DNA from 3 places in the Mesorhizobium sp. M7A.F.Ca.AU.001.01.1.1 genome. Region 1 is predicted to be linked to each of the others. Evidence: predicted binding sites of a transcription regulator. Region 1 holds the regulator's gene; each other region holds the start of a gene.
What was found. Region 1 encodes PhoB, which activates phosphate uptake and scavenging genes when phosphate is short. Its sites were predicted from a motif close to TGTCATNNANCTGTCAT; they were not measured.

Region 1 (4,174 bases):
GTAACCGGCAAGATCACGCTCGACGAAGAGGACATCTACGACAAGAACATCGATGTCGTCGAACTCAGGGCGCGCGTCGGCATGGTGTTCCAGAAACCCAATCCGTTCCCAAAGTCGATCTACGAGAACGTCGCCTATGGTCCGCGCATCCACGGATTGGCCAAGCGCAAGGCCGACATGGATCAGATCGTCGAGTCCAGCCTGAAGAAGGCGGCGATCTGGAACGAGGTCAAGGACCGTTTGCAGGAACCTGGCACGGGTCTTTCCGGTGGCCAGCAGCAGCGCCTGTGCATTGCACGCGCCATCGCCGTGTCGCCCGAGGTGATCCTGATGGACGAACCGTGTTCGGCGCTCGACCCGATCGCCACCGCTCGCGTCGAGGAACTGATCGACGAACTGCGTCAGAACTATACGATCGTCATCGTCACCCATTCGATGCAGCAGGCAGCGCGCGTGTCGCAGCGCACCGCGATGTTCCATCTTGGCTATCTGGTCGAGGAGGGCGCCACCGACAAGATGTTCACCACCCCCGACGACAAACGCACCCAGGACTACATCACCGGCCGGTTCGGCTGATCTCTGGCATATGAGGGACGAAGATCATGGGTGAACATACCGTTGCATCTTTCGATGAGGATCTGGAGCAGATCAGCCAGCTGATCCGCGACATGGGCGATCTCGCCCGCTCGATGGTCGGTGGCTCGACCAGGGCTTTGCTCAATTCGGACAATGCGCTGGCGCAGCGGGTGGTTTCCGACGACGCCATCATGGATGCACGCCAGCGCGAGCTGGACGATCGTGCCATCACGCTGATCGCCAAGCGCCAGCCAATGGCCAACGATCTGCGTGCGGTGGTCGGTTCGATCCGCATGGCCGGCGACCTCGAGCGCATCGGCGACCTTGCCAAGAACATCGCCAAGCGCGTCGGCACTGTCGGGCTGAGCGTCACGCCGCACGACCTTTCGCATTCGATCGACGCAATGGCGCAGCTGGTGCTGATCCAGGTGCAGGGGGTCGTCGACGAGTATGCCGCCGCTGACGCGGCAGCGCTTGCCACGCTCAGAAACAATGATGAACGCATCGACGTCAAATACACATCGGTGTTCCGCGAACTTCTGACCTACATGATGGAAGATCCGCGCAACATCACGGCGTGCACGCACCTGTTGTTTTGCGCCAAGAACCTCGAGCGGATCGGCGACCACGTGACCAACATCGCCGAAAATGCCTATTATGTTTTGACCGGCACGCAGTTGCCAGCCAACCGTCCGAAGCAGGACGAGACGGCAATGTCCGCGCCAGCGGCATGACAGGGGTGACCAGCCGATGATCGCGCCACGCATCATGGTGGTGGAGGATGAGGAGCCGCTAGGCGTGCTGCTCCGCTACAATCTCGAATCCGAAGGTTACCAGGTCGAGGTGGTGACGCGCGGCGACGAGGCCGAAATCCGGCTGCAGGAGAACGTTCCAGACCTTCTGGTGCTCGACTGGATGGTGCCTGCGGTTTCCGGTATCGAACTCTGCCGCCGGCTAAGGATGCGTCCCGAGACCGAGCGGCTGCCGATCATCATGCTGACCGCGCGAGGCGAGGAAAGCGACCGCGTGCGCGGCCTCTCGACCGGTGCCGACGACTATCTGGTCAAGCCTTTCTCGACGCCGGAGTTCATGGCCAGGGTCAAGGCGCTGCTGCGCCGGGCCAAGCCGGAAGTGCTGTCCAGCGTGCTCAAGGTCGGCGATATCGTGCTCGATCGCGAATCGCACCGTGTCTATCGCAAGAAGAGCGAAATCCGGCTCGGGCCGACGGAATTCCGCCTGCTTGAATTCATGATGCGCCATCCAGGCCGCGTGTTCTCGCGCAGCCAACTGCTCGACAATGTCTGGGGCGAGACGATCTACATCGACGAACGCACGGTCGATGTGCATGTCGGCCGGCTGCGCAAGGCGGTCAACAACGGCCGTATGCCCGATGTCATCCGCACCATCCGTGGGGCGGGTTACGCCATTCGCGAGGACTGAACTCCCTCGTTTGAACTCACGCCACGTTCTTGCCGCCGAGACCGGATCTCGCCTGCACGCCCGGCGCAAAAATCTCCTGATCGACGAAGATTAGCGCCCGCATGGCGCAGCCTTCGCGGATCAGCGGCAGTTCGTTCGGCTCGGTGTCGAAGGAAATCGACTTGGAATGCTGGCCGCCGGCGGTCTGGGCAATCGCTTGCCGCAATGCCGGCTCGATCAGGTCGAAGGCGGCGGCGCTGACGCCGACCATGGCGACCGGCGCCGGATCGATCAGCGCGAACAGGCTGCCGAGGCCGTAGCCGAGCGCTTCGCCGGCCTTGCGATAGGCTTCCCGTTCGGGTCCGTCCCTTTCGCGGGCGGCGGCAGCCAGGGCGCGCATGTCGGCATCGCTGACATCGGCGACGGGTTCTGCATCCTCGCCCATCTGCCGCGCGTTGCGCCAGATGGCATAATTGCCGGCATAGGCTTCGACGCAGCCGCGCCGTCCGCAGCGACACAGCGCCCCGTTCGGCCGATGAATCATGTGGCCGAATTCGCCGCCCGAGGAATGGGTGCCGGTGAACAATTCGCCCTTCAGCACCAGCCCCATGCCGATGCCGTGCGACAAAAGGATAGCGATGAAATCGTCGCGGTAACGATCGGGGTCGCGCCAGCGCAGCGCCACCGCCATCATGTTGCAATCGTTCTCCATAATGGCTGGGATGCCGAACTCGTCTTCGAATATGTCGGCGAAGGCGATGTCGGTGTGCGGCGTGATCGGCGACCACAGCATGGCGCGGGCACGGGTGTCGGTGATGCCCTGGACGGCCAGCGCGATACGGGCGATGCTGCGCACGTCCAGGTCGGGATCTTCCAGGCGGCGCCGCACGATTGCCGTGCACTCACCGATCAGCGAGTCGCGCGACATCGTCAGCGTGTCGAGCCGGCGCTGTTCCTCGGATATTACCTGGCCGGCATAGTCGATGACGGCGACCGAGAGGAAGTTCAGCGACAGCACCACGGTCATTACCGCGGCCGCTTCCGGATTGAGGCTGAGGCCGACCTGCGGACGGCCGCGTTTGAGCGAGCCGGCCTCGCTCGGCTTGCTTTCGGTCAGGATACCTTCGACGATCAGGTCGGATGAGATCGCCGAGATCGTCGAATGGCTGAGGCTTGTGGTTGCGGCGATCTCGGTGCGCGACGGCTGTCCGGCGCGGCGCACCGCCGCGATCACCATCGCGCGGTTGCGGCGGCGCAAATCGTCGTGGCGGATTCCGACCGACATGCTCTTTCATATCCTCCCGGTCGCCGCGGTTCTTCCTGCCCTGGAACGCTGTCGGTGACGCGGTCAAATACTGGCAGAAGCCGCGCGCCGTGTCATTTATTTATTCCGAGGCCCGAAAAAAATTCGAAACGACATCAAAATCCATCAGAATCGATGTTGACAGCGTTCGGGCGTTGGCCCAGTATTTTTTCGAGGCTCGAAAAAATAGGGCCTTTGTGCCGGCCTTCGGGCCAGTTTGGTCGCGCCATACGCGGCGCAGGGAGGATAATATGAAAAGATTCACAGCCGCCATCCTGGCGGGTGCCGCCATGTCGCTGACGCTCGCGTCTGTCGCGCAGGCGAAGGACAAAGTCGTCGGCGTTTCGTGGTCCAACTTCCAGGAGGAACGCTGGAAGACCGACGAGGCCGCCATGAAGACGGCGATCGAGGCCGCCGGCGACAAGTACATCTCCGCCGATGCGCAGTCCAATCCCGGCAAGCAGCTTACGGACGTCGAAAGCCTGATCTCGCAGGGCGCCAATTCCCTGATCATCCTGGCGCAGGATGCTTCGGCCATCGGCCCGGCCGTGCAGAAAGCCCTGGACGAAGGCATTCCGGTCGTCGGCTATGACCGGTTGATCGAGAACAAGGATGTTTTCTATCTGACCTTCGACAACAAGGAAGTCGGCCGCATGCAGGCCCGCGAAGTGTTCAAGGTCAAGCCGGAAGGCAACTACGTCTTCATCAAGGGCTCCGGTGCCGATCCCAATGCCGACTTCCTGTTCTCGGGCTCGATGGAAGTGCTCAAGGAAGCCATTGACAGCGGCAAGATCAAGAATGTCGGCGAAGCCTACACGGATGGCTGGCTGCCCGCCAACGCCCAGAAGAACATGGAACAGTTCCTGACCGCCAACG
Region 2 (4,174 bases), on a different contig from region 1:
TAGACGAGATAGAACTCCTGGCGTGCGACCGCCTGGCGCAGTTCGTGCTCCATGACGCGCTTGTCGCGGGCCTCGGCCCCATCGATGCTTCGAAATAACGGTAAGTGTCCTTGCCTTCGGTCTTGGCCCGGTAGAGTGCCGTATCGGCGTGGCTTATCAGGCTGGCCTGGTTTTCGGCATCCGACGGATACAGCGCAATGCCGATGCTTGCCGACACAAGGCCGCCGCCGACCGAGAGCCGGTTTTCCTCGCGCATGGCGGTCAGCACCGCGTTGGCGATACGGCCCGCCTCCAACGGGTCGGCCAGGTTCGGCGCGATGATGGCGAACTCATCGCCGCCCAGCCGCGCCACCATCTGCCCTGGACGAAGGATACCGGTCGCGCACTGCGCAACCTTCTGCAGCATGGCGTCGCCTGCGCCGTGCCCATACAGGTCGTTGACCTCCTTGAACCGGTCGAGATCAAGCAGCAGAAGCGCAAGCTGGCCGCCTTTCCTGGTCCGGACCATCGCAGCGATTTCCGTCTCCAGCCGGCCGGAAAAGCTGCGGCGATTGGCCAGTCCGGTCAATGGATCGAAATGGGCAAGCCGCAGGATCTCCTGTTCCGCCTTCTTGCGCTCGCGAATGTCGCGGACCGCGACCACGTTGTGCGGTTTGCCACAGTAGTCGATGCTCCTGGCGATCAGCTCGACAGGAATGCTCGTGCCATCGCGACCGCTCAATTCGGCCTCCTGCGGCTGTTCGCCGAAGCCCGAGATATCGGATCCGAAGAGATCGCCAAGCTGCATTCCGTTCAGGGTCGCTGTTGCTTTGCCCGTCAGTGCCGCAATGCTGTCATTGGCACTGATGATGCGGTTGCCGTCGCAGACGATCAGCCCCTCCACGGCGGCATTGGCCAGGCCGTGCATGCGGTCGACCTCGAGCTTCTGGCGACGGAAGCGCAAATCGATCCACAGCGCCGATGCCGACAGAACCAGGATCACCAGTGTGGCGGCGGCGGCCGCGAAAGCCTGCGAGGTCGGCTCGATCGTGTATTCGGATATGACGATCGAGGGATCGGGGAAGATCGAGACGGCACCCATCCCGATGAAATGCAGGGTGCAGATCGCCAGCGTCAGCAGCACCGCGCCGCCGGATGTCGCCTTCAAGGAGGGGCGGCGCTGCACGACACGCAGCGCCAGCGCCGCGAGCGTTACGCCGGCCAGCAGGGAAACGGCGACAAGCAACAGGTTCCACTCGATACGGCCCTGAACCTCGAACGCCGCCATGCCGATGTAGTGCATGGCTGCGATACCGCCGCCCAGCACGGCGCCGCCGACGAGATGATAGTCGAACTCATCCCGCAAGGTGGCGATCCACATGCCGGCTGCCGTCAAAGTGACCGAAGCAGCGAGCGAAAGCACGGAGAGTGCCGGATCATAGGCACTGGGTATGCCCGGTGTGAATGCGAGCATGGCGATGAAGTGCGTTGCCCAGATGCCAAAGCCGGTCGAAGTGGCCGCGATCATCAGCCAGGCAAGCCGGTTCCGATCTGTGGAACGGCTTATGTGCTGAAGCAGGTTGACAGCAGAGAAGCAGGAAATTCCGCAGATCAACGCGGCGAGTGCGACCAGTCTCAGATCATGTTCGTTGACGATACAATTGTAGACCGTCAGCATTTATTTCACCTGAGCTTTGGAAATAAACAGGGCAGCAGGATTGAGTAGCGCGTTGCCGTTGAGGGATCGATAAAGTCGGCTGCAACCTTGGCGTGTCTCTTCGGGTTGCTGCGGCTGCAATCAGGGCTGACACGCCGAAAGCCAGCTTGACGGTCCCGACGGTGGTTCCTGGCGCGCTTGTCGTCGCGCTAAGCCGGCTAACCGCATCGCTTCCCATGCCTCCAAGCGGAGACGAGCGTTGCGTCAGGTAAAGGGTGAAGTTCGTCGATCTGCAACAAAACCGTTGTCTGATTGTCATGAGCGACACATATTGCCTTCGCGGGAGTGCCCCCTTTCGCCAATGACAAACGGGAGATGAAACATGAAGTCCTTCGGCTTCGCGGCCGGTGTTGCCGCTACCTTTATGACGCTTTCCTCAACCTCCGCTTTTGCCGTCACGCAGATCAGTTGGTGGCACGCCATGACTGGCGCCAATGCCGAAGTCGTCGACAAGATCTCCAAAGATTTCAATGCCAGCCAGAGCGACTATGAGCTCGTTCCGGTGTTCAAAGGCACGTATCCCGAGACGCTGAATGCCGGCATTGCCGCCTACCGCGCGGGCCAGGCGCCAGACATCATCCAGGTGTTCGACGTCGGCACCGGCGTGATGATGGCGGCCGAAGGTGCCATCAAGCCCGCAGCCGATGTGTTGACCAGCGCTGGAATGACCTTCGACAAGAGCCAGTATCTGCCAGGCATAGTCGGCTATTATTCGAAGCCGGACGGCACCATGCTCTCCTTCCCCTACAACTCCTCCTCGCCGATCCTTTATTACAACAAGGATATCTTCAAGAAGGCTGGTCTCGACGTCGATAGCCCACCCAAGACCTGGAATGAAGTGTGGGAAGACGCCAAGAAGATCATGGCGAGCGGCGCGGCCGCCTGCGGCTACACCTCGACCTGGCTGACCTGGATACATCTGGAGAATTTCGCGGCCTGGAATGACGTGTCATGGGCCACCCAGCAGAACGGTCTGGCCGGCGGCGATGTCGAGCTCAAGATCAACGCGCCGATTTTCGTCAACCATTTCCAGGCGCTGGCGGACCTCGCCAAGGACGGCACCTTCAAATATGGCGGCCGCACCTCCGAAGCCAAGCAGATCTTCCTTGCGGGCGAATGCGGGATCATGACCGAATCGTCCGGCGGACTTGGCGATATCGTCAAGTCCGGCATGAATTACGGCATTGGCCAATTGCCGTATGACAGCGACGCCAAGGGTGCGCCGCAGAACACGACGCCGGGTGGCGCCAGCCTGTGGGTTTTCGCGGACAAATCCGATGAGGAATACAAGGGCGTCGCGGCCTTCTTCGCCTACCTGTCGAAGACCGAGGTGCAAGAATACCTGCACCAGAAGTCGGGTTATCTGCCGGTAACGCTGGCGGCTTATGAAGCGACCAAGAAGTCCGGTTTCTATGACAAGAATGTCGGCCGCGAGACCCCGATCCTGCAGATGACGGGTAAGACGCCGACCGACAATTCCAAGGGCGTACGTCTGCCGAATCTGCCGCAGGTGCGCGATATCCAGAACGAGGAGTTCGAGAAGATGCTCGCCGGCCAGCAGACCGCGCAGCAGGCGCTCGACAATGCGGTTACGCGTGGCAATGCCGCGATCAAGGAAGCGCTGGGGAATTAGAGCGAGCGCAGGTCCTTGCTCTACGGCGCACCCATCTGTCCCGCCGGGCATCTCCCCTCGTGAGGGGAGTTTTGCCGTGCCTTGCGATTTCGCCAATGGTCGATGATGCCCAGTCCGAAACGCTCATCAAAGCCATCTTGGCGGAGAGGGGTGCCGCATGGTGCCCCCCGCCTCATCACCTCGGAGTGGCTCCGTGACCCCTCGCGTCGTGTTCCCCAACAAGGTCCTTCCCTACCTGCTTGTGGCGCCGCAACTGGCCATCACGCTCGTTTTTTTCTACTGGCCGGCCGGTCAGGCGTTCTACCAATCCATGCTCAGGCAGGATCCGTTCGGGCTGAGGACCAAGTTCGTCTGGTTCGCCAATTTCAGGAAAGTGCTTGCCGATCCGGCCTACCTGAACTCGATCAAGGTCACGGTGGTGTTTTCCCTTGCGACCGCTATCGTCGCCATGTGCGTGGCGCTCCTGCTGGCGGTCATGGCAGAGAAGGTGGTGCGCGGCAAAGGTCTCTACCGCACGCTCTTGATCTGGCCCTACGCGGTGGCGCCGGCGATTGCCGGTATGCTGTGGCTATTCCTCTTCAACCCTTCGATCGGGTCGCTGGCCTACATGCTGAGGAGTTTCGGCATCGCCTGGGATCCACTGCTCAATGGCACCCACGCCATGATCCTGCTGGTGTCCGCCGCTGCCTGGAAGCAGATCAGCTACAATTTCCTGTTCTTCGTCGCCGGCCTGCAGGCGGTGCCGAAAGCCTTGATCGAGGCGGCGGCCATGGACGGCGCCGGCGAGACCAAGCGATTCTGGACCATCGTCTTCCCGCTGCTTGCGCCGACGACCTTCTTCCTGC
Region 3 (4,174 bases), on a different contig from region 1:
CCGTGTCGGAATTGAGCGGCGCGAGGTCGGCCGAAAAGGCAGAGCCGATCGACAGCGCCATCAGTGCGGCGGTAGCCGTGGCAAGCAGAAGTTTCATTGTATTCCTCCCTTGTTGAAAACGATAATGGTGCGCATGCCTCAGCTATCCGGCCCGAGCATGATTTCCTGGATGATGGCCTGCGACGTCACCGCATCCTGGCTGTCCATGGCGGCGGACAGGCGATTGTCCTGCCCCAGCCGGTCGACGACGCGCAGCATGCGCTTGACGGTGGCGATGTTGACTTCGCACTCGCGCACCGGATCGAGCCCGGTCATGTCGGGGAACGTGTCGAAATAGATGGCGCCGGCGTAACCGTCGCGGCGAATCTGCCTGAGCAACTCGATGGTCTGCAGCGTGTGCACCGCGCCGACCATCAGGCCGTCGTCGCGCTTGGCGTAGCCGTCGTTCAGATGCACGCCGAGCAGCTTGCTGTGGCGCGCCACCAGGGCCGCGGCAAAGGCCGGCTGTTCGTCGGCATAGAGCACATGGGCGAAATCGAGGGTGACGCCCAGATTGGGCAGGCCGACATCGCGGATCGCCAGCAAGGTCGTCGCCGCATCCGGCATCAGGCTGTAGGAGCGTGGTTCGTTCGGTTTGTACTCAAGGCTGATCTGACAGTCGGGATCATGCGCGGCTACTTCACGAATCCCATCGATTTCGTGTTGCCAAAGCGTCACATAGTCGGCCTGGAAGGCGTAGTCGAAGCCATCCTGGCCGAGCCACAGCGTCATCAGGCTGGCGCCGGCCTCACGCACGGCATCGATGCCGGCTTTGGTCAGGTCGATGGCCTCGCGGCGCACCGCCGGATCCGGATTGGTGAATGCGCCGAGCTTGAAGGCGGGGTTGGAGTAGTAGCGCATGGCAAAGCCATTGATGGAAAGCCCGAGATCGCCGAGTTTGAGGGCGATTTCCGCAGGCTTTTCACTGACATGGTCGGGAAAGTTGAGGTCGAGATCGGTAAGCCCGCCGACCTTGGCGGCGCGCGCCGCCATCTGCAGCAGCGACGGCTTGCCGGTAAGATCAGGCCATTCGGCCTGCGGCCGCGAGGCAAAGGAATTCAGGCGCGTGGCGAAACGAGTGGCTGTCATGGTCGATCCTTCAATCGTCATGACTTCACATAAATACAAATATTTGTAAAGTTATTGTTTTGAGGGGCGGGCGGTGAGCTGTGTCGACGGCCGGGGCTGAGCCGCGCGAAGGCGCAGGTTTCCCAGCGGCGTCGCCGGACAATCCGTCAGAACGGTGGGATCACTGACCGAGAGCGTGCGACGAAGCCGTCGAGTTCGAGGTGCTCCATGTGCGAGATCGCCCGGCAGGACGCGCCGTCGCGGCTAGTGCACCGGCGAAAAAGAGCCCAACGATTGACCGGCCAAAGGCACCGTCACACGACCGCGCAGGGAGATGCAGATCGCCGCTGCCTGGCGCTCGATCAGCGTCAGCACATCACATCGTTCACGCAATGATGTCGGGAATGATCTTGTCTTCCAGCGCCATCAGCCGGTCCTTGAGGAACAGCTTCTTCTTCTTCATGCGCTGGATCTGCAGCGGATCGCAGGCCATGGCGATCATCGCGTTGATGGCTGCATCGAAATCGGCGTGTTCCTGCTTCAGGCGGGAAAATTCGAGGCGAATATCGGCCTGTTCCTGATCGGACATTCTCTACCGTCTGCACGTCTGCGGCGCCCAAAGCTGGGCCTGATTGGGCGGGGCCGGGTGTTTTGTCACCGGCGTGCAGCCCATATCACATTTCACAGTGTCGTGGAATGCTACCACGGATCATTCGACATCGCCCGCGGAAGGTGACACACTGTCACCGTGCCGTCACAGAAGCGAACCTGCGGTGGACGCGCCGTGACGGTTGCAATCGAGGAAAACCATGAAAGGGAGAACCAATCATGTCTCTTGCATCCCATCTTGATGAGTTGCAGCGGAAACACGGCGACATCGAACGTGAAATCGATGACGCGATGAATCATCCATCGGTCGACGACCTCGAAATCGTGAATCTTAAGCGACGCAAGCTGGCACTCAAGGACGAGATTGAAAAACTAAGAGGAAAACCGACCACGCATTGATGCCCTCCTGACATAGCCGCGCGGTATCCGCGGCCTCTTTTCCCGGCGGCTCCCCGCCGCCGGCGTGGAGAGGTTTGATTTCCCAGCACGGTCTGTCAGCCGAAGCTGGACTTGCACCCGGCTTAATATCCGCTTCGGCCGTCGCCCGTTTCGCCAGATCATCGATTGTTTTTGGTCGTTGGCGACGTGCCGATTCGGGCCAGTGGCGACCTGTCGCCATTGACAAGCCATCTTTGCTCCTCCACCTCATGCCCGGACCTCAGCGCATCGGCCCGGGGCGTCGTTGTGCGCCCATGCAGGACACAAGATGCTCCAGAGACAAAAGGCTGCCGGCATGACCGGATATTTTTCCTCTCCTTTCCCCCGCCGCACCTCGGTCGGCGTCGATGTCGGCGGCGTGGTCGTCGGCGGCGGCGCGCCCGTTGTCGTCCAATCGATGACCAACACCGACACGGCCGATATCGACCAGACCGTCGCGCAGGTCGCAGCACTGCACCGGGCCGGCTCCGAGATCGTGCGCATCACCGTCGATCGCGACGAGAGTGCCGCCGCCGTACCGCGCATTCATGAGCGGCTTCAGCGGCTTGGCATCAACGTGCCGCTGGTCGGCGATTTCCACTATATCGGCCACAAGCTCTTGGCCGATCACCCGGCCTGCGCCGAGGCGCTGGCCAAATATCGGATCAACCCCGGCAATGTCGGCTTCAAGGACAAGAAGGACCGGCAGTTCGCCGACATCGTCGAGATGGCGATCAGGCATGACAAGCCGGTGCGCATCGGTGTCAACTGGGGCTCGCTCGACCAGGAGCTTTTGACCCGGCTGATGGACGACAACCAGGACAAGGGTTTTCCGCTGACGGCGCAAGAGGTGATGCGCGAGGCGATCGTGCAGTCGGCCATTCTCTCGGCCGAGATGGCGGAAGAGATCGGCCTTGGCCGCGAGAAAATCATCCTGTCGGCCAAGGTCAGCGGCGTGCAGGACCTGATTGCCGTCTATGCCGAGCTCGCCACCCGCTCCAACCATGCACTGCATCTCGGCCTGACTGAAGCCGGCATGGGCTCGAAAGGCATCGTCGCTTCGTCGGCCGCCATGGGCATCCTGCTGCAGCAAGGCATCGGCGACACCATCCGCATCTCGCTGACGCCGGAGCCGAATGGCGACCGCACGCGCGAGGTGCAGGTTTCGCAGGAATTGCTGCAGACGATGGGGTTCAGGCAGTTCGTGCCGATCGTCGCCGCGTGTCCCGGCTGCGGCCGCACGACCTCGACCGTGTTCCAGGAGCTCGCTCAGAACATCCAGGCAGATCTCAGGAAGAACATGCCGGTGTGGCGCGACAAATATCCCGGCGTCGAGAACCTCAAGGTCGCGGTGATGGGTTGCATCGTCAACGGCCCGGGCGAGTCCAAGCATGCCGATATCGGCATTTCGCTGCCCGGCACCGGCGAGACGCCGACGGCGCCTGTCTTCGTCGACGGCAAGAAGGCGGCGACGCTGCGCGGACCGTCGATCGCGGCGGATTTCGAGAAAATGGTCGCCGACTATATCGAACAGCGGTTCGGTCGCGGCGGCAAGGCCGCGGCAGAGTAGGTCAAATGCAGCGTTTCCTGTGGGCGACGCTGGTCCTGCTGTGTGGGCTAGTCTGGTCGACACTGGCTCAGGCCGATCCGCCGCAATCCGCCAAGCAACGGCTTATCGACAAGGTCTGCAACCTGATCCAGGCGCATGCCGACCAGAATGGTTTGCCCAGGGATTTCTTCGCCCGGCTGATCTGGAAGGAGAGCCGTTTCGATCCCAACGCCGTCAGTCCCGTCGGCGCCGAAGGCATTGCCCAGTTCATGCCGGGAACCGCCAAGATGCGCGGGCTTGCCAATTCCTTCGACATCAATCAGGCGATCCCGGCTTCGGCGAAATATCTCGCCGAAATGAAAACCGGCTACGGCAATCTCGGCCTGGCGGCCGCCGCCTACAATGCCGGCGAGAGCCGGGTGTCGCGCTGGCTCAGTTCCGGCGGTTTCCTGCCGATGGAAACCGAAAGCTATGTCTTCGACATCATGGGCG

Region 2: a site for PhoB is predicted at 1,939-1,955, ahead of ugpB (sn-glycerol-3-phosphate ABC transporter substrate-binding protein UgpB). Genes of this name have one in related genera too.
Region 3: a site for PhoB is predicted at 1,849-1,865, ahead of EN884_RS16780 (YdcH family protein). Genes of this name have one in related genera too.

Annotation. Positions count from the first base shown of each region.
Region 1 is NZ_RZPF01000256.1:534-4,707, forward strand. Features, by position in the region: gene pstB (phosphate ABC transporter ATP-binding protein PstB) at 1-576, shown strand, start outside; gene phoU (phosphate signaling complex protein PhoU) at 603-1,310, shown strand; gene phoB (phosphate regulon transcriptional regulator PhoB) at 1,327-2,016, shown strand; gene EN884_RS17170 (ROK family protein) at 2,033-3,280, opposite strand; gene xylF (D-xylose ABC transporter substrate-binding protein) at 3,550-4,174, shown strand, end outside.
Region 2 is NZ_RZPF01000545.1:349-4,522, reverse strand. Features, by position in the region: partial or broken gene EN884_RS26635 (diguanylate cyclase) at 1-1,657, opposite strand, end outside; gene ugpB (sn-glycerol-3-phosphate ABC transporter substrate-binding protein UgpB) at 2,019-3,329, shown strand; gene ugpA (sn-glycerol-3-phosphate ABC transporter permease UgpA) at 3,487-4,174, shown strand, end outside.
Region 3 is NZ_RZPF01000248.1:2,421-6,594, reverse strand. Features, by position in the region: gene EN884_RS16795 (substrate-binding domain-containing protein) at 1-97, opposite strand, end outside; gene EN884_RS16790 (TIM barrel protein) at 139-1,128, opposite strand; gene EN884_RS16785 (DUF465 domain-containing protein) at 1,493-1,696, opposite strand; gene EN884_RS16780 (YdcH family protein) at 1,936-2,115, shown strand; gene ispG (flavodoxin-dependent (E)-4-hydroxy-3-methylbut-2-enyl-diphosphate synthase) at 2,450-3,703, shown strand; gene EN884_RS16770 (lytic transglycosylase domain-containing protein) at 3,709-4,174, shown strand, end outside.